Rhizobium lentis: one gene and its partner. The protein of the gene in region 2 binds, or shares a complex with, the protein of the main gene of each other region. Links are inferred from orthologs where the notes say so. Each region holds a gene or a part of one and is shown on either strand. Other genes may lie near its edges.

Region 1 (9,785 bases), 2.9 Mb from region 2 along the record:
TCATGACCCCATTGCGAGACGCAATGCGCCTCGTCGATCGCAAACAGCGCGATCTTCTCATGGGCGATGAGCTCGCGGAACCCGTCGGTCAGGATCCGCTCGGGCGTCACGTAGAGAAGGTCGAGCTTTCCCGCCGACAGCGTGCGGCGAACCTCGACGAACTCTTCGCGCGACAGCGAAGAATTCAGCGCCGCGGCCCTGATGCCGAGCTGCTTCATCGCCTCCACCTGGTCGCGCATCAAGGCGATCAGCGGCGAAACGACGATGCCGACGCCCTCCCGGCAGAGCGCCGGGATCTGGAAACACAGCGATTTGCCCGCTCCAGTCGGAAACAACACCACCGCATCGCCGCCGGACACGACGTGCTCGACCACCTGCTGTTGTTTGCCGCGGAAGGAGGAATAGCCATAGATCTGCTTCAGCACATCGAGCGGCGCGCGGCCGGCCGAAAACAGCGCGTCGGCAGCGGAAAACCCCGGTTCATCGCGTTCGCTGAGCGGCATCAGTGGTTCGCCGCCCCTTTGACGCGGCCGGAGAGCACGCCGAAGCCGTCGATGATCGCCTCCTGATTTTCGAGGCGCACCCCTTCGAAATGCACTTCCTGCTGTGCCCGCATCAGCTGGGCTATCGCCTCGCCATCGCCGGCTTCGGTCGCGAGCGCAATCTCGCGCTCGAGCTCGATCTTCTGGCGGCGCAGCGCTTTGGCCCGTTTATGGAAGGCGAGCGCCTGGCGATAACCCTCGCGCGCATCCTCCATCGCCGCCTCCTCGGTCGCCGTCCACAGCCGGGCATTGCGCACCTGCTGGTCGAGGCTCTTGATGAGTGGGCCGAAGCCCTCGAATTCCAGCCGTTCGGTCAGATATTCCCGCGTCAGATGCGGACCGGCGACGGCAGCGGCAGCCCCGAGCATCGCCGACCAGAGCCGCTGCAGCGGCTTGCTGTCATATTCGATCGCGGCGATTTCGTCATAATCGTCGATCATCAGCGACGGATGGTTGACGATCGTCAGCGCCAGCACGCTTTCGCGCAGCGCCGTATTGTCCTGATGGCCGCGCACCAGGCCGGAGCGGGCAAGCCGGTCGGAAATGACGTTCGGGCTTTTCGGCCCTTCCTTGCCGGCATTGCCGCGGCCTGTCCGCCCGTTGAAGCCGCGTCGCTCGCCATTGCCGCGGTTCAGGAACTGCGGTTGGAAGAAGGCATTCAGCCGGTCGCGAATATCCTGCTGGTAGTGGCGGCGCACATTCTCATCGGCGATGACGGCGACGAGCTGTTTCAATCGCGCTTCAAGCTCGGCGCGCGCCTCGGGCGTGTCGAACTTGCCGGTATTGATTTCCCGGCTCCACAGCATTTCCGAAAGCGGCTTTGCCTGGCTCATCACCTTGTCGAAAGCCGCCCGCCCGTCATCGCGCACCAGATCGTCCGGGTCCTTGCCATCCGGCAGCAGCGCGAAGCGGACGGAGCGGCCGGGCTTCAGGTGCGGCAGCGCCAATTCGGCGGCGCGATTGGCGGCGCGAATGCCGGCGCCGTCGCCGTCGAAGCAGAGCACCGGCTGCGGAACCATCTTCCAGAGCAGCTCGAGCTGGTTTTCGGTGAGCGCCGTGCCGAGCGGCGCAACGGCGTTCTCGATCCCCGCCTGATGAAGCGCGATCACGTCCATATAGCCTTCGACGGCGATGATAGTGCCGGCCGCATTGTCATCCTGCGGATCGCCACGGCCCGGCCCCTGGATTGCGCGACGCGCGCGGGCGAAATTGTAAAGGACATTGCCCTTGTGGAAGAGCTCGGTCTCGTTGGAGTTCAGATATTTCGCTGGCGCATCAGCCGACATGGCGCGGCCGCCGAAGGCGATGACCTTCTCCCGCGACGACAGGATCGGAAACATGATGCGGTCGCGGAAGCGATCGTAGGACACTGGCACGTTTTCATGCACAACGAGACCGCAGGCCTCGATCTGCTCCTTGGTGACGCCTTTGCCGGCGAGAAATTCCTTCAGCGCATTGCGGCTGTCGGGTGCATATCCGAGACGGAAGGTCTCGATGGTGCGTCCCGTCAGCCCGCGATCGCGCAGATAGGCGCGCGCCTTTGCGCCATTTGCCGTCTGCAGCTGGTCTTGGAAGAAGGCCGTCGCCATTTCCATGACGTCGATCAGCGAGCCGCGTTCCTTCTCGCGCTTCTCCATGACAGGGTCAGCAAGCGGCATCGGCACACCGGCCATGTCGGCAATCTGCTGCACCGCCTCCGGAAAACTCAGCCCCTCGAGCTCCGTCAGGAAGCGAAAATGGTCGCCGGTTACGCCGCAGCCGAAGCAGTGGTACCGGCCCTTCCTGTCCTCGCAGTGAAAGCTCGGCGATTTCTCGCCGTGGAAGGGGCAGCAGGCCCAGTAGTCGCCACGCGAGACGTTGGTCTTGCGCTTATCCCAGCTGACGCGGCGCGCGATCACGTTCGAAATCGGAACGCGGTCGCGAATCTCATCGAGAAAAGTGTTGGAAAAGCGCATTTATACCTCTTGGCCAACCTCCATATAAGCTGCTTTGCCGCTCCATGCCACGAAACTTGTCGCGAAAACCCGCTATTCACAGGCAAGTGCAGCTGTCGCCGGCGGTGGCGCTTATTCGATCAACAACGCGTTACCGCACCTGCGACAGGGGTGCGACATTATTGTCTTCACCGGTCGAAATTCCACCGCGGCGAGTCCTGCGCCAAGAACCTCGTACTTAGAAGAAGGAGGAATGAAACCGCCGCTAAAACAATTCCTTATCGACTTTGTCAATTGAGCATCATCGTCGTTTGGCCGCCTCCGCGCCCATCGCTTCGAAGCTTCCCCGACCGCCTTTTCCGGCAATCATTATTTTTTTGTAATTTGAACAAGCAGCCAGCCCGCAATAGGTTCGATCTCAACCAAGCGATCCCCGAGCGAAGCACCATCCCTACCCCCGGCGCCGCTTCGCAAGGGTGCCTTTGCAAAGACCCTCCGGTTTGGGCTTCGGCCCTGCGTGCCGGCGGAAGCAAAGAGCAAGAAGGCAGGAGCGCCCCCAGCTCCTGCCTTCTTAATTTTTGGCACGCCCCGAGAGAGTTTCCCCTTTGAAATTAACAGTTTGTTAACAAAGGCGTTGACAGGCCGCGTCGGCATGAAAGATGTATGCGCCGACATCCTGGACCCTTCCAATGGCCTTCACCGCCGACAATCTTGCAGCAGACGATCGCTTTCTGGCCGCTATCCTGCATTGCGCCAATCAGCTGCTTGCGATCTATCGCGAGAGCCCGCGCATCGCCTCGATCTTCGCCGCGCAGCAGCGCTGGCTGATGGCCCATGCGGGCTTCGCGCTTCATTACGGCCATCCCGACGACGGCCAGAACGTCGGCCTCTACTCCGGACGCTTCATCGATTTCGCGGTCAAGAATGACATCGCCAGCCGCAACACGGCTGCGGCCTTCATGCAGGAAATGCTGGCCTATCGCTTCCTGCGGCCGGTCCCCGGTCCCGACAAGCGCACACGCTATCTGGAGCCAACCGAAAGCGCCGAGCAGCATTTCACCCGATGGCTCGTCACCCATATGATGATCCTCGACAGCCTCGACGGGGGTGAACGCGCCAACCGGATCACCGCCGATCCCTCCACGATGATGGCAGCCATTCAGCCGCGGATCGCAAGGGCGATCATTGGCAGCGAAGCCGTTCGCAGTCCCGGGCCTACTTTCAACCTCTTCAACTGGGCGAATTCCGGCGGGCTGGTGATGGATTATCTAATCTCGCGCCTTCCGGATTTTTCCCGAACGGCCGAACGCGTCGTTCTCGGTCCCCTGTCGCTCAGGGAGCTCCGCGAACAATTCATGATATCCAATACGCACCTGAAGCGGCTTCTGACGCAGGCAACAATCATGGAAAGCGTCGGCTGGACCGAGCCTGCCCGTAGGGGCGACTTCTGGCTGTCGGGCCGCTTCATCTGCGAATACCGGAATTATCAGGCGGCGAAATTCGCCATTGTCGACGCCGCCGCCGAGGCGGTGCTCGGGCCTGCGGTCCAGGACGAACCGCAGGCAAGACGGGTCATTTGAGCGATCAGTTCAAGAGTTCCTTGACGGTCGCCGATGCCTTGGCGAAATCCATCTGGCCGGCATAACGCTCCTTGAGCGCCGCCATCACCTTGCCCATGTCCTTGACGCCGGCCGCACCAGTCTCCGCGATGATTGCCGAGATGTTGGCGCGCACTTCGCCGTCGGAAAGCTGCTTTGGCATGAAATCCTGGATGACGGTGATTTCCGCACGCTCCTTGGCGGCAAGCTCCGGCCGGGAATTCTCCTCGTAGATCTTTGCCGATTCGTCGCGCTGCTTCACCATCTTGGCGAGGATCTGCAGGATCTCGTCGTCGCTCGCCTGCTCCTTGCCGGTGCCGCGATTGGCAATGTCGCGGTCCTTGATCGCGGCCTGAATCAGCCGAACGGTCGACAGCCGCTCCGCATCCTTGGCCTTCATCGCCTCTTTCAGCTGGGTGGCGAGTTGATCGCGCAGCATGTCTTCACTCCTTTTTTGATGCCGCTTCATAAACCACGCCGATGCGGGGGATCAAATAAATTGCGCGATCGGCGCGATAAAGCGCAGGAAAACGGCGGCAATCCAGGCTACAAAGATTGACGCTAGGCAATTGCGTGGCTATTTACCGCCACCTGCACCAAAATTCGTGATCAGGCCAGAAGCGCGCGCCATTGCAGTGCCTAGACGCCTGGGAGATCAAATGGCGACGCGCGCGGCAACGCGCCGGCTGCCGGAAACGGGATAAAGATGACCGCGACAGCACCCTGGACAATTGAAAAGCCGACCGCCCTGCTCGTCCTTGCCGACGGCACGGTGATCGAAGGCAAGGGCATAGGCGCCACCGGCAAGGTGCAGGCCGAGGTAGTCTTCAACACGGCGCTGACCGGTTACGAGGAGATCCTGACGGACCCTTCCTACCTCGGGCAGATCGTCACCTTCACCTTTCCCCATATCGGCAATATCGGCACCAATGATGAAGACATCGAGGATCTGACGCCTGCCGCCCGCCACGGCGCCGTCGGCGTCATCTTCAAGGCTGACATCACCGAACCCTCGAACTACCGCGCCGCCAAGCACCTCGACCAGTGGCTGAAGGCGCGTGGCGTCATCGGCCTCTGCGGCATCGATACCCGTGCGCTGACCGCCTGGATCCGCGAGAACGGCGCTCCCAACGCGGTGATCGCCCACGATCCGAACGGCGTCTTCGACATCGAGGCGCTGAAGGCCGAAGCCAAGGCCTGGAGCGGCCTCGAAGGTCTCGACCTCGCCAAGATCGCCTCATCGGGCCAGTCCTCGCAATGGACCGAAACGCCGTGGGTCTGGAACCAGGGCTATGGCGAACTCGGCGCGGCGGATGCGAAATACCACGTCGTCTGCCTCGATTACGGCGTCAAGCGCAACATCCTGCGCCTGTTTGCCGGCCTCGACTGCAAGGTGACCGTCGTGCCGGCGACAACGAGCGCCGAAGACGTTCTCGCCATGCAGCCGGACGGCATCTTCCTGTCGAATGGCCCGGGCGATCCGGCGGCAACCGGCGAATATGCCGTGCCTGTCATCAAGACGCTTGTGAAGACGGATATCCCGGTCTTCGGCATCTGCCTCGGCCATCAGATGCTGGGGCTGGCGCTCGGCGCCAAGACCGAGAAGATGCATCAGGGCCATCACGGCGCCAACCATCCGGTCAAGGATCACACGACCGGTAAGGTCGAGATCGTCTCGATGAACCACGGCTTCGCGATCGACTCGAAATCGCTGCCGGATGGCGTTGAAGAGACTCACATTTCGCTTTTCGACGGCACCAATTGCGGCCTGCGAGTCCTTGGCAAGCAGGTCTTCTCGGTCCAGCACCATCCGGAAGCCTCCCCCGGCCCGCAGGACAGCCACTACCTCTTCCGCCGCTTCATCAACATGGTGCGCGAGAAGAAAGGCGAACCGGCGCTCGCCGAACGCTGATTTCAAGACGTGTGGTTTCGCAAGGCTCCTTAAGCCGGCGCCCACCAACTTGATCTGGTCTCTCTTGAATTTTGGGAGGCAGCAAGGAGGGGAAGGACCGCTATTTGCGTAAGCGGTCTTTTTTCGTTGTAGAAGGATAACGCTGCTTTGCGACCTCCAGCCAGCCGTTCCGGCGGCTATGCCTAATCCCCGAAGGCAAACGTTGGGCTCGGGCCTTCTCGACATCCGATCTGGGGTGGAGAGCGGCCACTCGCCAAGGTGGATGGGGACGACTCGAGCATGGAGCGGAAGTGCTGGCGAACGGCTTCGGACTTCGGGCTTCGGGAGACTTGCCAAACGCGGTTCATTCCGGAAGCCCCGCTAGGCGATAGCCAGCCACGATATGCTGGCGCACGTCTTCCGCCGGGAAAGGCTGCGATGCCGACCAGTGCCGGGTGGTGAAGTGCGGGTTGCTTATCATGAACATTTTCGCCTCCCAGCGCGCCTCCTCCAAGCGGCCAAGCTGCGCCAGGCTCGCTGCCAGCAGGCGTCGTGAAGTCGTGCGATAAGTTTCGGGCCTGCGCAGCGTTTGGACCGCTGATTTGTAGTCGCCGATGGAATATTGAGCCTGGCCCAACATCCAGTAATACCAACCGGGCGGGTGAGGATTGAGCCGGAGCGCCTTCCGCACCTGCTCAATGGCTTCCGCAGGCCGCCCGTTTTCGGTCGTCAGTTCAGCCTGCATCGCCCATGCGTCGGCGTGGTTGGGGTCCAGCCTGTGGGCGGCGTTAAATTCGGCATCCGAATCCGCCCAGCGGCTCTCGTGGCCCAATATTACGCCCAATACCCAGCGATTCCCTGCATCGTTCGGATCGAGTTCTACCGCGCGCTGTGCTTCGGCAAGGGCTTTTGCGCGGTTGGGATCCATCGGTTCGTCCCAGAACTCCCAGCCCAGCCAGAGGTTCAGTGCCAGCCAACGGTGCGCCTCCGCGTAATCCGGATCGAGTTCGATTGCCCGGTTCAGCAGGAAAATAGCTTCCTTCGCGGTGAGCGCCGTTTGCAGGCCAAGGGCCCGCGCGCGTACACAGAGGTCGTAGGCTTCCAGGTTGCTTGGTCTGTTGCGCGCCGGCGCGGCGATCAGGCGGCCCACCAAAGCTTCGACAATTTTGCCGGTCACCTCGTCCTGAACAGCGAAGATATCTTCAAGGCTCCGGTCGAATCGTTCGGCCCAAAGATGGTCACCCGCGATCGCGTCGATCAGTTGGGCATTTATACGCACCCGTCCCGCTGCCCGCCGTGCACTCCCTTCAAGAAGATGGCGCACTCCCAACTCGCGCGCGACGCGACGCACATCCATATGCCTGCCCTTGTAGGCAAACACCGAGTTGCTGGCGATGACAAACAACTCACTGGTTCTCGACAGATCCGTGATCAGGTCTTCGGTGAGGCCATCGACAAATGCCTCCTGCTCCGGATCGTTGCTCATGTTCGTAAATGGGAGGACGGCGATGGAGGGCTTGGTGGGGAGGGGCAGCGGCGCTTTGTCCGCCGGCACGCCACCTTCCGATGCGGCCGACAACCGAATCCGGTAGACGGACACCGGTTCGGCGACGTTTTTGATCGATTGCGGACCAAGTTCGTCGAAGCCGCAATCAAGCTTCCGCTTGACCTGGTCGTAGATGCCGCCGGAGACACAGATATCTCCTGCCCCGGCCATCGCCTGAAGTCGCACGGCGACAACGACGCCATCGCCGAACAGATCGCCGGCCTCGACAACGACGTCACCCAGATTAATGCCGATATGAAGGTTGATTTGCCGGTCGGCAGGCATACCCTCGTTGGCGGCCGCCATCCGCTTCTGGAGTTCGACGGCGCATAACACAGCGTTCACAGAACTTCCGAACTCCACGAGAACGCCATCACCCATCACCTTTACGACACGGCCTTGGCGGTCGCGGACCAGCGGTTCAAGGATCTCCTTTCGCCGCCCCCTTAACGCGGCCAGTGTTCCCTGCTCGTCCTGGTCCAGAAGTCGACTGTAACCCACCACGTCGGCCGCCAATATGGCGGCAAGACGGCGCTGGGCCCGTTCTTCGGACATTTCACATTGCCTTCCTAGAACGCAGAGATCGGATTGTAAGACGACTATTTCAAAAGTCTATCGCGACTTCGAGGTTCCTGCGTTTGGGATTGCTCCGAAGAAGGTCCTCAATAGTTTCAGGCGTCAGGTGAGTTGAGCGAGGATGTCGTCGACAACACTTTGGACGGTACCCGTGGTGTCGATATCGATGCCGATGGGAAGATATTCCCGGGTATGATGGTAACGGAGCACCAGCGCTCGCTCGGCCGGCTCGAAGCCCGGCTCATTTGGCCGCCCATCCAACCGCCGGTTCAAGGTCTCAACGTCGATATCGAGCACGAAAACCTTGTCGAAAAGCTCCAGGAATTTGTGGAAATTGCGCGAGCCGCCACAGAAAAAGGTGGCAGGATGGCTGGTGTCGGCAGCAATAGCGCGGACCTTGTCGACACGCCAGATCCAGTGGGCGTATCCCCAAACGATGCGGTCCGCGCCTTTGGGTGGTCCTGCGAGTGCCTGGCCCGTCTCGGGGTCGCCGACATAGGCCAAGACCCGATCACCATGGACGACATGGTAGCCCCGCCGCTCCAATTCGGTCGCGACAGACGTTTTCCCAGTGCCGGAACCGCCTTCGATGAGATAGTTCTTGATTCCCATAGGCACCACCTATCATGGCCTTCGATCTGGTGAGAAGACACTCTCACCTACGTCAAGGAACCAGCTGCTGAGGAATTTCGGTATGCTGGCAAAGATGACGGAGCCCAATGCCGAAATGAACCGGGCAATGGCAACGGCCACGGCCACGAACATCAGAATTGGACCCGCTCCAGGCTGGACGATCAGAAAACGAAAACCTAAAAGAGATTAGGCCCATCCCGCCTCTTGAAGGAGGAGAAAAGATGAAACGCATCGAGATGGAGGTGAGCGGCGGCTGCCAGTGCGGTTCCGTGCGCTACCGCGCAACCGCTATGCTCGACAATTCGCATCTCTGCCACTGCCGCATGTGCCAGAAGGCCTCGGGCAACATCTTTGCGGCGCTCGTCGCCGCGCCCGATGATGCGCTCACCTGGACACGCGCCAAGCCAAGCGTCTGGAAGAGTTCGGAACTCGTCGAGCGCGGCTTCTGCGCCAATTGCGGCACGCCATTGTTTTTTCACCACCTCGAAAACGGCCGCACCAACCTGATGATTGGTTCGCTCGACAATCCGCACGCCTTCCCGCCGCTTGCCAATACCTGCACCGAGAACATGGTGGGCTGGTTCGAAACGATCACGGGCCTGGAAAATACCGGGGCGACCGAAACCAACGGCGCTGATTGGGCGGCGGCGATCAAGGCGAGCAACAACCAGCACCCCGATCACGATACCACCTCATGGGCGGTGAAAGGGCGTGACGGCTGAGTTCTATTCCGGCTGCCGGTGCGGCGCTGCCCCGTTGCCGCTTTTTCGAAGAGCGGCGCCCCGGACCCCAACGAGAGCAACGGCTTTATTTTCAGGATGCGCGGAAGGGTGCCTGAAGAACGACTGGGCGTTCAACCGGCCCCATTTCTTTGATTTTCATATTGACCTCAACCAAGCTTGAGGAATTACACAAGTGCCTGCAGATCCGATGCAGGAGAAATAGATGAATGTAGCTTTCTATCGTGTCGACAAATTCGTGGTGCCGGCTGCAGCACGGGAGGAATTTCTCGTCAAAGTGATGATGACCCACAAGGTGCTGGAGGCACAGGAGGGCTTTATCGAT
Region 2 (10,288 bases):
GCCGATGCCGCGCGATGCGCCAGTCACCAGCGCGATCCTGCCTTCAAGATTGATGTTCATCTGCTCCGGTTCCGGATTTGCTGCGAAGGTGAGGGGCGCAATGGCCCCTCAAAGGGAAAATCAGAGGAGCAAGGGGCTCAGCCGTTGCTGGCAAGCATCGAAAGCTTGTTGCCCATCGACTCGCCGTTCTTGTCGAGCAGGCGGGTCGGATAGTCGCCGGTGAAGTAGTGGTCGGTGAACTGCGGGCGCGCCGGATTGCGGTCCTCGCCGCCGACGGCGCGATAAAGCCCGTTGATCGACAGGAAGGCCAGCGAATCCGCGCCGATATATTTGGCCATGGCGTCGACGTCGGCATACTGGTTTGCCAGCAGCTTTTCGGCATCGGGCGTGTCGATGCCGTAGAAATCGGGGAAGAAGATCATCGGGCTTGCGACGCGGACATGGACCTCGCGTGCGCCGGCTTCGCGGATCATCTGCACGATCTTGAGCGACGTCGTGCCGCGCACGATGGAATCATCGACCAGCACCACACGTTTGCCTTCGATCATCGCCCGGTTGGCGGAATGCTTCAGCTTGACGCCGAAGGCGCGGATCTGCTGCGTCGGCTCGATAAAGGTGCGCCCGACATAGTGGTTGCGGATGATGCCATATTCGAAGGGGATGCCGCTCTCCTGGGCATAGCCGAGAGCCGCGGGCGTGCCGCCATCCGGCACCGGCACGATCACATCCGCATCGACCGGCGCCTCCTTGGCGAGGTTCATGCCCATGTTCTTGCGCGTCGTATAGACGTTGCGGCCGCCGACGACCGAGTCCGGCCGGGCGAAATAGACATATTCGAACAGGCAGAGGCGCTCCGGCTGCGGCTTGCCGGGCTTGCGGGCGTCGATGCTGATCGAGCCGTCCGGTTGGATTTCGCAGATGACGACCTCGCCGTTTTCGACATCGCGGATGAACTTGGCACCGATGATGTCGAGCGCGCAGGTTTCCGAGCAGAAGATCGGCTTGCCGTCGAGTTCACCCATGACAAGCGGGCGGATACCGGTGGGGTCGCGCGCGGCGATGAGCTTGGTGCGGGTCATGGCGAGCATCGAATAGCCGCCTTCCATCTGGCGGATGGCGTCGATGAAGCGGTCGGATGTGGAAGCGTGGCGGGAGCGGGCAATGAGATGGAGAACGACTTCGGTATCGGATGTCGACTGACAGATGGCGCCGGTCGCGATGATCTGGCGGCGCAGCGTCAGGCCATTGGTGAAATTGCCGTTATGGGCAATGGCGATACCGCCTTCCTCAAGTTCGGCAAAGAGCGGCTGCACGTTGCGCATCGCCACTTCGCCGGTCGTGGAGTAACGCGTATGGCCGATCGACATGCCGCCGGGCAGACGGGCCAGCGTCATCGGATTGGTATAGTGGTCGCCGACGAGGCCCATATGGCGCTCCTGATAGAAGCGCTTGCCGTCGAAGGAGACGATGCCGGCAGCTTCCTGTCCCCGGTGCTGCAGGGCGTGAAGGCCGAGAGCCGTAAGGGCTGCGGCATCGGGATGTCCCAGAATTCCGAAAACGCCGCATTCCTCGTGCAGCGTATCTCCGTCGAGCGGATCGTCGATTGGCAAGGAATGGGACTGGTTCATTTCTGCGGGCCTCTGCTCTCACAAGAATGGATCGGCATTTCCAGTATCATATATCGGAAATCTAGCAGCTTTCCGATAACTTCATGCTGAACGACACCGCTTTCAAAGCCGATACGCGGTCTCTGAAACGGCTGAGGTCCGGCGGAGCTGGAATGCCCGGCCGGACCCTTATTTCACGTCCCGCTCAAATGGCAATTGCCGCAAGGCGAGTCAAGATCTTGAACACTGTGTCAATTCGCCGGCTGCTGTGCGCCGCCTGCAGGCGCGTCTTCTGCCGGCGCCTGGTCGGTCGTCGGCGGCGTGGCGCCTTCGCCGCTCTGTGCCGGCGACTGCATCTTATCACGGAAGCTTGCCTGTATCATCTGGGCAAATTGCTCCGGCAACACGGCCCTAAGCTTCACGACCATCGAATCCAGGAAGGGCTTCGACTTGGCCTCGTTGACCCAGGCCGGCCGATGTTCGACATCGACGAGCCAGTTCCAGAAGGCGACGGCGACGACCATCAGCAGCAGGCCTCGGGCCGCGCCGAACAGGAAGCCGAGCGTGCGATCGAGCGCGCCGATACGGCTGTCGATGATGAAATCGGCGATCTTCATGGTGATGAAGGAGATGACGATGAGCGCGATCAGGAAAACGACGGCCGCCGACCCGGCGATCGCGATGCGGTCGTCATCGGTGTACTTCTTCGCATAGGGCATCAGGTACGGATAAAGGTAGTAGGCGGCGGCGGCCGAACCGCCCCAGCTTGCGATCGAAAGGATCTCGCGCGAGAAGCCGCGGACCATCGCCAGCACGGCGGAGAAGAGCACAACGCCGATGACAATACCGTCGAAAATCGTAATGGGCATGTAAATTCAACTCCAGGACTGCCGCTCGGCGGCCGTGTCGCGCCTTATCGTGTGCCTCCTATATCATCACCAATCTTGGCAATGAAAGGATCAAACCTCGTCTTCCACACGCAGCGCCCCTTTCGACCCGGCGATGCGCGCGACCAGATCCGGCAGGTTTTCCACCTCGCTCCAACGCCCGCCCGAATTCTTCGGCAGTTCGGCGGAAGCGGACGGAAGCAGTGCTGCGGAAAAGCCCAGCTTCTCGGCTTCCTTGAGGCGCTGGGCGGTGTGCGCAACCGGCCGAATGGCGCCCGACAGGCTGACTTCGCCGAAATAGACGCAATCGGCGGGAAGGGCAATACCGGCCAGCGAGGAAACGAGCGCCGAGGCAACGGCGAGATCGGCCGCCGGCTCGGAGATGCGGTAACCACCGGCGATATTGAGATAGACGTCGTGCTGGCCGAGTCTCACGCCGCAATGGGCTTCCAGCACCGCGAGAATCATCGACAGCCTTGCTGAATCCCAGCCGACCACGGCGCGCCGCGGCGTACCGAGCGAAGTCGGCGCCACCAGCGCCTGCACCTCGACGAGCACGGGGCGGGTGCCTTCCATGCCGGCGAAGACCGCTGCACCCGGCGATTTCTCGTTGCGTTCGCCGAGAAAGAGTTCCGAGGGATTGGCGACTTCGCGCAAGCCCCGGTCCGACATTTCGAAGACGCCGATCTCGTCTGTCGGGCCGAAGCGGTTCTTGACCGTGCGCAGGATGCGGTAATGGTGGCCGCGATCACCCTCGAAATAGAGCACGGCATCGACCATATGTTCGACGACGCGCGGGCCGGCGATCTGCCCGTCCTTGGTCACATGCCCGACGAGCACCATGGCCGCACCCGTCTGCTTGGCGAAACGGATCATCGACTGCACGCCGGTGCGCACCTGCGTCACCGTTCCCGGAGCGGATTCGGCGAGTTCGCTCCACAACGTCTGGATGGAATCGATGATGACGAGGTCCGGCCGCTTGCCTTCGGCGAGCGTCGCCAGAATATCCTCGACATTGGTTTCAGCCGCCAGCATCACATCGGTATCGGCCGCGGCAAGCCGCTGCGCCCGCAACCGGACCTGCGCCACCGCTTCTTCGCCGGAGACGTAGATGATCTTGTGGCCGCGCCGGGCGAGCGCTGCCGCCGCCTGCATCAGCAGCGTCGATTTGCCGATGCCTGGATCGCCGCCGATCAGCACCGCGGAGCCGCGCACGAAGCCGCCGCCGAGCGCCCGGTCGAGCTCCGACATGGCGGTGTGGATGCGCGGCGCCTCCTCGATCTCACCCGACAGCGCCGTCAGTGTCACCGGCCGGCCCTTCTTCGGCGTCTTGCCGGGGCCAGAGCCGATCCCGCCCATCGGGTCTTCCTCGACGATGGTGTTCCACTCGCCGCAATTGTCGCATTTGCCGGCCCAGCGGTTGTGAACCGCGCCGCAATTCTGGCAGATGAACTGTGTCCTGGCCTTCGCCATCAAGCTACTCTTTCAATCCGGATTTACCGAATGAAGCGGTCCAGACGCTTCATCGAATCAATTGTCGTGCTTGAGATAATGGCTATCGCGACGGATCAAAACTAATGATTTCCCCATCAGCGTTTCGCGTGCCTATGCTTTAGTCGTGTGTTCATCCGGAACGGTGGAAGATGTTCGATTATTCGCTCGCGCACTGGCTTGCATTTCTATCGGCGGCAGTTTTGCTCAACCTTTCGCCCGGTCCCGACATCGCCTTTATTCTCGGTCACACGATGAACAGTGGAAAACGTGCCGGTTTTTCAGCGCTGTCCGGCGTCTGGTCCGGTGCGGCCCTGCATGTGCTGATGGCGGCACTCGGCCTTTCCGCCGTGCTTGCCGCTTCCGCCGTCGCCTTCTCCACGGTCAAATGGATTGGCGCAGTCTATCTCGTCTGGCTGGGCATCCAGGCTTTGCGGGCCCAGCGGCGGGAATGGCCTGGTAAAAGCTGCCGGCGAAAATATGCGGGCCGCGAAGATCTACCGGCAGGGTATCCTGGTGTCGCTGCTCAATCCGAAGGTGGCGATCTTCTTCCTGGCCTTCCTGCCGCAATTCGTCGTCGAAGGGGCGGGGCCGGCATGGGCCCAACTCATGCTGCATGGCGGGCTCATCATCGTCGTTGCCGCCTTCATCGAGCCGCCGCTCGTCCTGATCGGAGGGCACCTTGCCGACGCACTCCGGAACAATCAAAGGATCGGTCTGTGGCTCGATCGGGGTCTCGGCGCGCTTTTCGTGGCGCTCGGTATCCGCCTCGCGCTCAGCAGCCGCTGACCGCTATTCCTCCGTGACATAGCGCCTTTCGTGGCGCAGCCCCATGCTGGTCAGGATCTCGTAACCGATCGTGCCCGCCGCCCGCGCCACGTCGTCGACCGGCATGTTCTTTCCGAACAGCTCGACATAATCGCCTGCGCGCACGGCGTTCTCGGGAAGGTCCGTGACATCGAAGATCGTAAGGTCCATGGTAATCCGGCCCGCAACTGGCACCCTGTGTCCAGCGATGAAGCCGTGCCCGCCGTGCGCCACTGCCTGGCGCAGCGGCACGCCACCGCTCGACTGGCTGCGCATATAACCATCGGCATAACCGGCAGACACGATCGCCAGCCGGCTTTCACGGCGAAGCTGCAGGGCCCGTCCGTAGCTGACGGTCTCGCCGGCCTCGACGGTGCGCACCTGTATGATGCGCGCTTCGGCCGTGGCGACCGGCCGCATCGGGTTCGCCATGCCGCCGACCGCCTCACCGCCATAGAGCGAAATGCCGGGGCGGGTCAGATCGAAGTGATAGTCTTCGCCGAGAAAGATGCCGGCCGAGGCGGCAAGACTTGAATCGATGCCTTCATAGGCGGCGCTAACCCTTCGGAATGATTCAAGCTGCTGGCGGTTCATCGTATGGCTGGGGTCGTCGCTGCAGGCGAGGTGGCTCATGACCAGCACCGGCGCAAAGCTTGCCGGCCTCGAGACGTCGCCGGCGAGCGACAGCGCATCGTCGATGCGCAATCCCAACCGATTGAAGCCCGTATCGACATGCAGCGCGCAGGGGTAGTCACCGTAATCGGCAAGCACCGCCATCCAGAAGGCAAGCTGCTCGTCGGAGGAAATCACCGGCACCAGATCATTGTCGAAGAAGCGCCGTTCCGTGCCCGGCCATATTCCTGAGAGCACGAAGATGCGCGCTTCGGGCGCATAAAGGCGGAGTGTGACGCCCTCGTCGACGGTCGCGACGAAAAAATCCCGGGCGCCTGCCAGGTAGAGCGCTTCGCCGGCATCCTCGATGCCCATGCCATAGGCATCCGCCTTGACGACGGCTGCGGCGCGCGCGGCACTGGAGCGGCGCGCCATGTCGCGCCAGTTCTCCGTGAGCGCCGTCAGATCGACGGTCAGCCGCAGGCCTGCGGAAGCGAAAAGATCGTCGTCTTCGAAGGGGATAGGAATATCTGTCATGAATCGCCGTAACAATGAAGGGAAAACCACTTCACCCAGTCTAAAGAGCATTGTGGCCAAGGGAAAGCGGAAGCGGTCACATACCATCTTTGCCGCCCGCATGATCACTTTTGTTCAAGACGCATGCCGGCTTCCGCGTTAATCTCGCTGGATGCAGAACGTATCGCAGAAAGAGGCGGCAGACGCTATGCCGCTTGCCAATGTGGAATCGGCCCGCTTCTGGCGGGACAGCCGCTTTCGCGACATGGAGTGCCTGAGCGCCACCTTCCTGACGCATGAATATGCGCCGCATGCGCACGATACATTCAGCATTGGCGCGATCGAAAGCGGCAGCCAGATCGCCACGCTGAGCGGCAGGCGGGAGGAGACCGGCCCGGGAGATCTTTATCTGATCGATCCGGGCGTCATCCATGACGGCGCTCCTGGCGGCGAAGGCTACCGCTACCGCATGATCTATCCTGATTTGAAGCTGTTCATCGATATTCTGGAAGACGTGACGGGCAGGGCCTTCCACGCAACGCCGTCCTTCGCCGGCGGGCTTCCACGCGATCCGCAGCTCGCCAATGCCTTTCATGCCGCCCATCGTACGCTTGAAAGGGGCGCAGGTGCGCTCGAATCCGATGAAAGCATGTTCTCGGTGCTGGCGACGATCTTTGCGCGCCACGGCAGCACCATGATCGTGCCTGTCGACACACAGGAGCGGAGCGCCGTTGCCCGCGCCCGCGAATACCTCGTCGAGAATTTCGACAGCGACGTCGGTCTCGAGGAACTGGCCGGCGTGGCGGGATTGAGCCGCGCGCACCTCATCCGCGCTTTCCGCAAGGAATATCACATTACGCCGCATGCATTCCTGACGGACCGGCGGGTGCAGGTAGCCCGCCGGCTGCTGCGGCAGGGGCGTGCACCGGCCGATATCGCGCTCGAATGCGGGTTTGCCGATCAGGCGCATTTCACCCGGCACTTCAAGGCGCGCACGGGCGTGACACCCGGTCAATTCCGCGCCGGCTGATCACTTTCGTTCAATACGGCCGTTTCGGGCTGGGATACTGCTCCGCGATCTCAGTCAGGAGGTTGTCATGTTGCAGCAAAGCCGACCGCCCGGCGAACCTATTGTCGGCGAATTTCTTGCCGGAATGCGCGCCATTTTTCCGCTGGTTATCGCCGTCCTGCCGATCGGCCTCGTCTTCGGTGCCGTCGCGGCCACCAAGGGCCTTTCTCCCCTGGAAACGACGCTGATGAGCGCACTTGTCTTCGCAGGCGGTTCGCAATTCGTCGCCATGGACATCTGGTCGCATCCGGCAAGCTGGATCGGCGTCGGCTTCGCGGCCCTGCTGGTCAATATCCGCCACGTACTGATGAGCGCGTCGATCGGCACGAAGATGCAGTCCTTCTCCGACGCCAAACGCTATGTCGCCATGCTCTTCCTTGCTGACGAACTCTGGGCCATAGCGGAATTTCGCGCCGGCAGCACGCGGCTGACGCCCGCCTGGTATGCCGGTATCGTCACGCCCTTCTACCTCACCTGGGTCGGCTCGTCGCTGGCGGGCGCACTGCTCGGCGCTTTTCTGGGCAACCCGGCCGTCATCGGCCTCGACTTTGCCTTTACGGCCGTCTTCGTCGTGCTGGTCATGGGCTTCTGGAAGGGGCCGGAAACCGGCGCGATCCTTGCCGCAAGTGGTGTCGCATCCGTGGCGGTGCACCACTTCGTGCCGGGTGTCTGGTATATCGCCGCCGGTGCGCTTGCCGGGCTGGCAACGGCCCTCTGGCAGGGCAGGGCGCGGGAGCAGGCGGCATGACGCTCGACCTCAACATCATGATCGCGATCCTTGCGATGGCCGCCGCAACGGTCTTCACCCGTATCAGCGGCCTCGTTTTGATCCGTCATGTCGAAATGGATGAGCGCCGGAGAGCGGCGATCGAGGCCATTCCACCGGCCGTGGTGATGGCCGTTATTGCCCCGACCGCCTTTGCGACCGGATGGGCGGAGACGCTGGCCTGCGCGGTAACGGCGATCGTCGCACGCCGCCTGCCGATGCTTGCGAGCGTCGTGGTTGGCGTCGCAACGGTCGCTTTGTTGCGAGCTGTAGGGCTCTGAAGGAACTGGCGCGAGACCGCGTCAATGTTCCTCGTACTGTATGAAGGACGGATCTGCGAGATCGGCAAAGCGGGTGAATTCCGCCTGGAAGGCGAGCTTCACCGTGCCTGTCGGTCCGTGACGCTGCTTGGCAATGATCACATCGGCCGTACCCTTCACCTTGTCGAACAGCGCTTCCCATTCCGGATATTTCGGATCGTGAGGATCTCGTGGCTCCTGGTTCTTGACGTAATATTCCTCGCGGAACACGAAGAGCACGACGTCGGCGTCCTGCTCGATCGAGCCGGATTCGCGAAGGTCGGAGAGCTGCGGACGCTTGTCGTCGCGGCTTTCGACCTGACGCGAGAGCTGCGACAGCGCGATGATCGGAACATTGAGTTCCTTGCCGAGCGCCTTCAGGCCGGTGGTGATCTGGGTGATTTCCTGGACGCGGTTGTCGCTCGATTTGCCCGAGCCGGTCATCAGCTGCACGTAGTCGACCACGAGCACGTCGAGGCCGCGCTGGCGCTTAAGGCGTCGCGCCCGCGCCGAAAGCTGGGCGATCGATATGCCACCGGTCTGGTCGATATAAAGCGGTACCTTCTGCATCATCATCGAGCAGGCGACGAGCTTTTCGAAATCGGCATCGTTGATATCGCCGCGGCGAATCTTCGAGGAGGAGACTTCCGTCTGCTCGGAGATGATGCGGGTGGCGAGCTGTTCGGACGACATTTCGAGCGAATAGAAGCCGACGACACCGCCGTTCTTCGCCTTCATGCTGCCGTCCGACTGTACTTCGCCCTCATAGGCGGCGGCGATGTTGTAGGCGATATTGGTTGCAAGCGAGGTCTTGCCCATGCCGGGGCGCCCGGCGAGGATGATCAAGTCCGAACGTTGCAGGCCGCCCATCTTGGCATCGAGCGAATGGATGCCGGTGGAAATGCCCGACAGGCCGCCGTCGCGTTCCTTGGCGACAGCCGCCATATCGATGGCGAGCGCCACGGCATCATTGAAGGACTGGAAGCCGCCGTCGTAGCGGCCGTTTTCGGCGAGTTCGAAGAGGCGGCGTTCGGTGTCCTCGATCTGCGACTGCGGCGGCATGTCGAGCGGCGCGTCATAGGCGATGTTGACGACATCCTCGCCGATCGTGATCAGCGCTCGGCGCAGCGCCAGATCATAGATCGCCCGGCCGTAATCCTCGGCATTGATGACGGTGACGGCATTGCTGACGAGACTCGCCAGATACTGCGAAACCGTCATATCGCCGACCTTCTCATCGGCCTTCAGGAAGGTCTTGATCGTCACCGGATTGGCGATCTTGCCCATGCGGATGATGTCGCCGGCGACCTCGAAGATCTTCCGGTGCAGCGGTTCGTAGAGATGGATCGGCTTCAGGAAGTCCGACACCCGGTAATAGGCGTCGTTGTTCATCAGGATGGCACCGAGAAGCGCCTGCTCGGCTTCGATATTGTTGGGTGCTTCGCGGTAATGCTGCTCCGAAGGAGCAACGGCTGCAATTTTTCGAGCGGCGTCGTTCATCATCATCCGTTCTGTCTTTTTCCAACTCCGGATTTGCAATCCCGGATGGAGAAAATCAAGGGGCTGCGAAAGGAGCGGAGCTCGTCTCGTCTAAATCCTGAACGCTGTGCCCATTGTTCGACTTCTCCACAGTCCCGGGCGCCACAACTAAGAAATACTGGCAGTGTCACCCGCGGGACACGGTACGGAGCCGACTCAGCTCATCCGTTCTGGAGAAGGCCATGTTAGCCCGATGACATCGGACACGCAGCAAAAACATCGGGGTAATCCCCGCAAAAAAACGAGTCGACGGCTGCGAACACCGAACGAATGGAAAACGAAAAAGCCCGGCGCGGCGGCCGGGCTTTCCCTCTCGCGGATTGTCCGGCGAGAATTATGCTTCGTCTTCATCGAGGCCGTCAGCTTCCGGATCGAAGAAGTCTTCCGGACGCAGTGCGTCTTCGTCGACGCCGTAGATTGCGTCGACCGAGGTGAGCTCTTCGCCCTTCGCCTGACGCTCTGCCTCTTCGGCAGAACGAGCGACGTTCAGCTCGATATTGATTTCGACTTCGGCATGCAGCTGCAGCTCGACCTTGTGCAGGCCGATAGCCTTGATCGGCGTGTTGAGGTGAACCTGGTTACGGCCGATGTTGAAGCCCTCTGCGGCGAGCACTTCGACGACGTCACGGGCGGCGACCGAGCCGTAAAGCTGGCCGGTTTCGCCGGCGGAGCGTACGACGATGAAGGACTTGCCG

What was found.
Region 1: the proteins of J0663_RS16115 (region 2) and dnaG are in contact, whole or in part, in a crystal structure (PDB 2R6A), measured with the Geobacillus stearothermophilus proteins. The link is inferred for Rhizobium lentis from one-to-one orthologs. Residues at the interface, in WP_033016901.1 of Geobacillus stearothermophilus: Ser13, Glu15, Ala16, Gln18, Glu91, Leu92, Asp94, Ala95, Val96, Pro97, Thr98, Ala99, Ala100, Asn101, Tyr104, Tyr105, Ile108; in WP_049624496.1 of Geobacillus stearothermophilus: Lys456, Leu457, Leu458, Pro459, Ala460, Asn463, Ala464, Leu467, Leu535, Leu536, Ile537, Ala538, Gln544, Glu545, Asp548, Tyr549, His552.

What each region holds. Positions count from the first base shown.
Region 1 is NZ_CP071454.1:451,805-461,589, forward strand. What follows is about bases 1-2,932. They hold dnaG (DNA primase), read right to left. Parts: upstream 2,498-2,932; coding sequence 503-2,497; downstream 1-502. Other genes in these bases: recQ (DNA helicase RecQ), read right to left, coding at 1-503. In the rest of the region: J0663_RS02310 (hypothetical protein), read left to right, coding at 3,166-4,056; J0663_RS02315 (GatB/YqeY domain-containing protein), read right to left, coding at 4,061-4,513; carA (glutamine-hydrolyzing carbamoyl-phosphate synthase small subunit), read left to right, coding at 4,781-5,986; J0663_RS02325 (adenylate/guanylate cyclase domain-containing protein), read right to left, coding at 6,330-8,066; J0663_RS02330 (DEAD/DEAH box helicase family protein), read right to left, coding at 8,190-8,699; J0663_RS02335 (GFA family protein), read left to right, coding at 8,942-9,442; J0663_RS02340 (antibiotic biosynthesis monooxygenase family protein), read left to right, coding at 9,666-9,785. UniProt on the Escherichia coli protein: RNA polymerase that catalyzes the synthesis of short RNA molecules used as primers for DNA polymerase during DNA replication.
Region 2 is NZ_CP071454.1:3,349,499-3,359,786, forward strand. Bases 7,307-10,288 are described here. They hold J0663_RS16115 (replicative DNA helicase), read right to left. Parts: upstream 9,555-10,288; coding sequence 8,058-9,554; downstream 7,307-8,057. Other genes in these bases: J0663_RS16105 (AzlC family ABC transporter permease), read left to right, coding at 7,307-7,737; J0663_RS16110 (AzlD family protein), read left to right, coding at 7,734-8,036; rplI (50S ribosomal protein L9), read right to left, coding at 9,928-10,288. Also shown: J0663_RS16070 (SDR family NAD(P)-dependent oxidoreductase), read right to left, coding at 1-60; purF (amidophosphoribosyltransferase), read right to left, coding at 138-1,628; J0663_RS16080 (CvpA family protein), read right to left, coding at 1,859-2,476; DNA repair protein RadA, read right to left, coding at 2,567-3,967; alr (alanine racemase), read right to left, coding at 4,778-5,941; J0663_RS16100 (AraC family transcriptional regulator), read left to right, coding at 6,129-6,950; more of J0663_RS16105, read left to right, coding at 7,018-7,306. UniProt on the Escherichia coli protein: The main replicative DNA helicase, it participates in initiation and elongation during chromosome replication. Travels ahead of the DNA replisome, separating dsDNA into templates for DNA synthesis.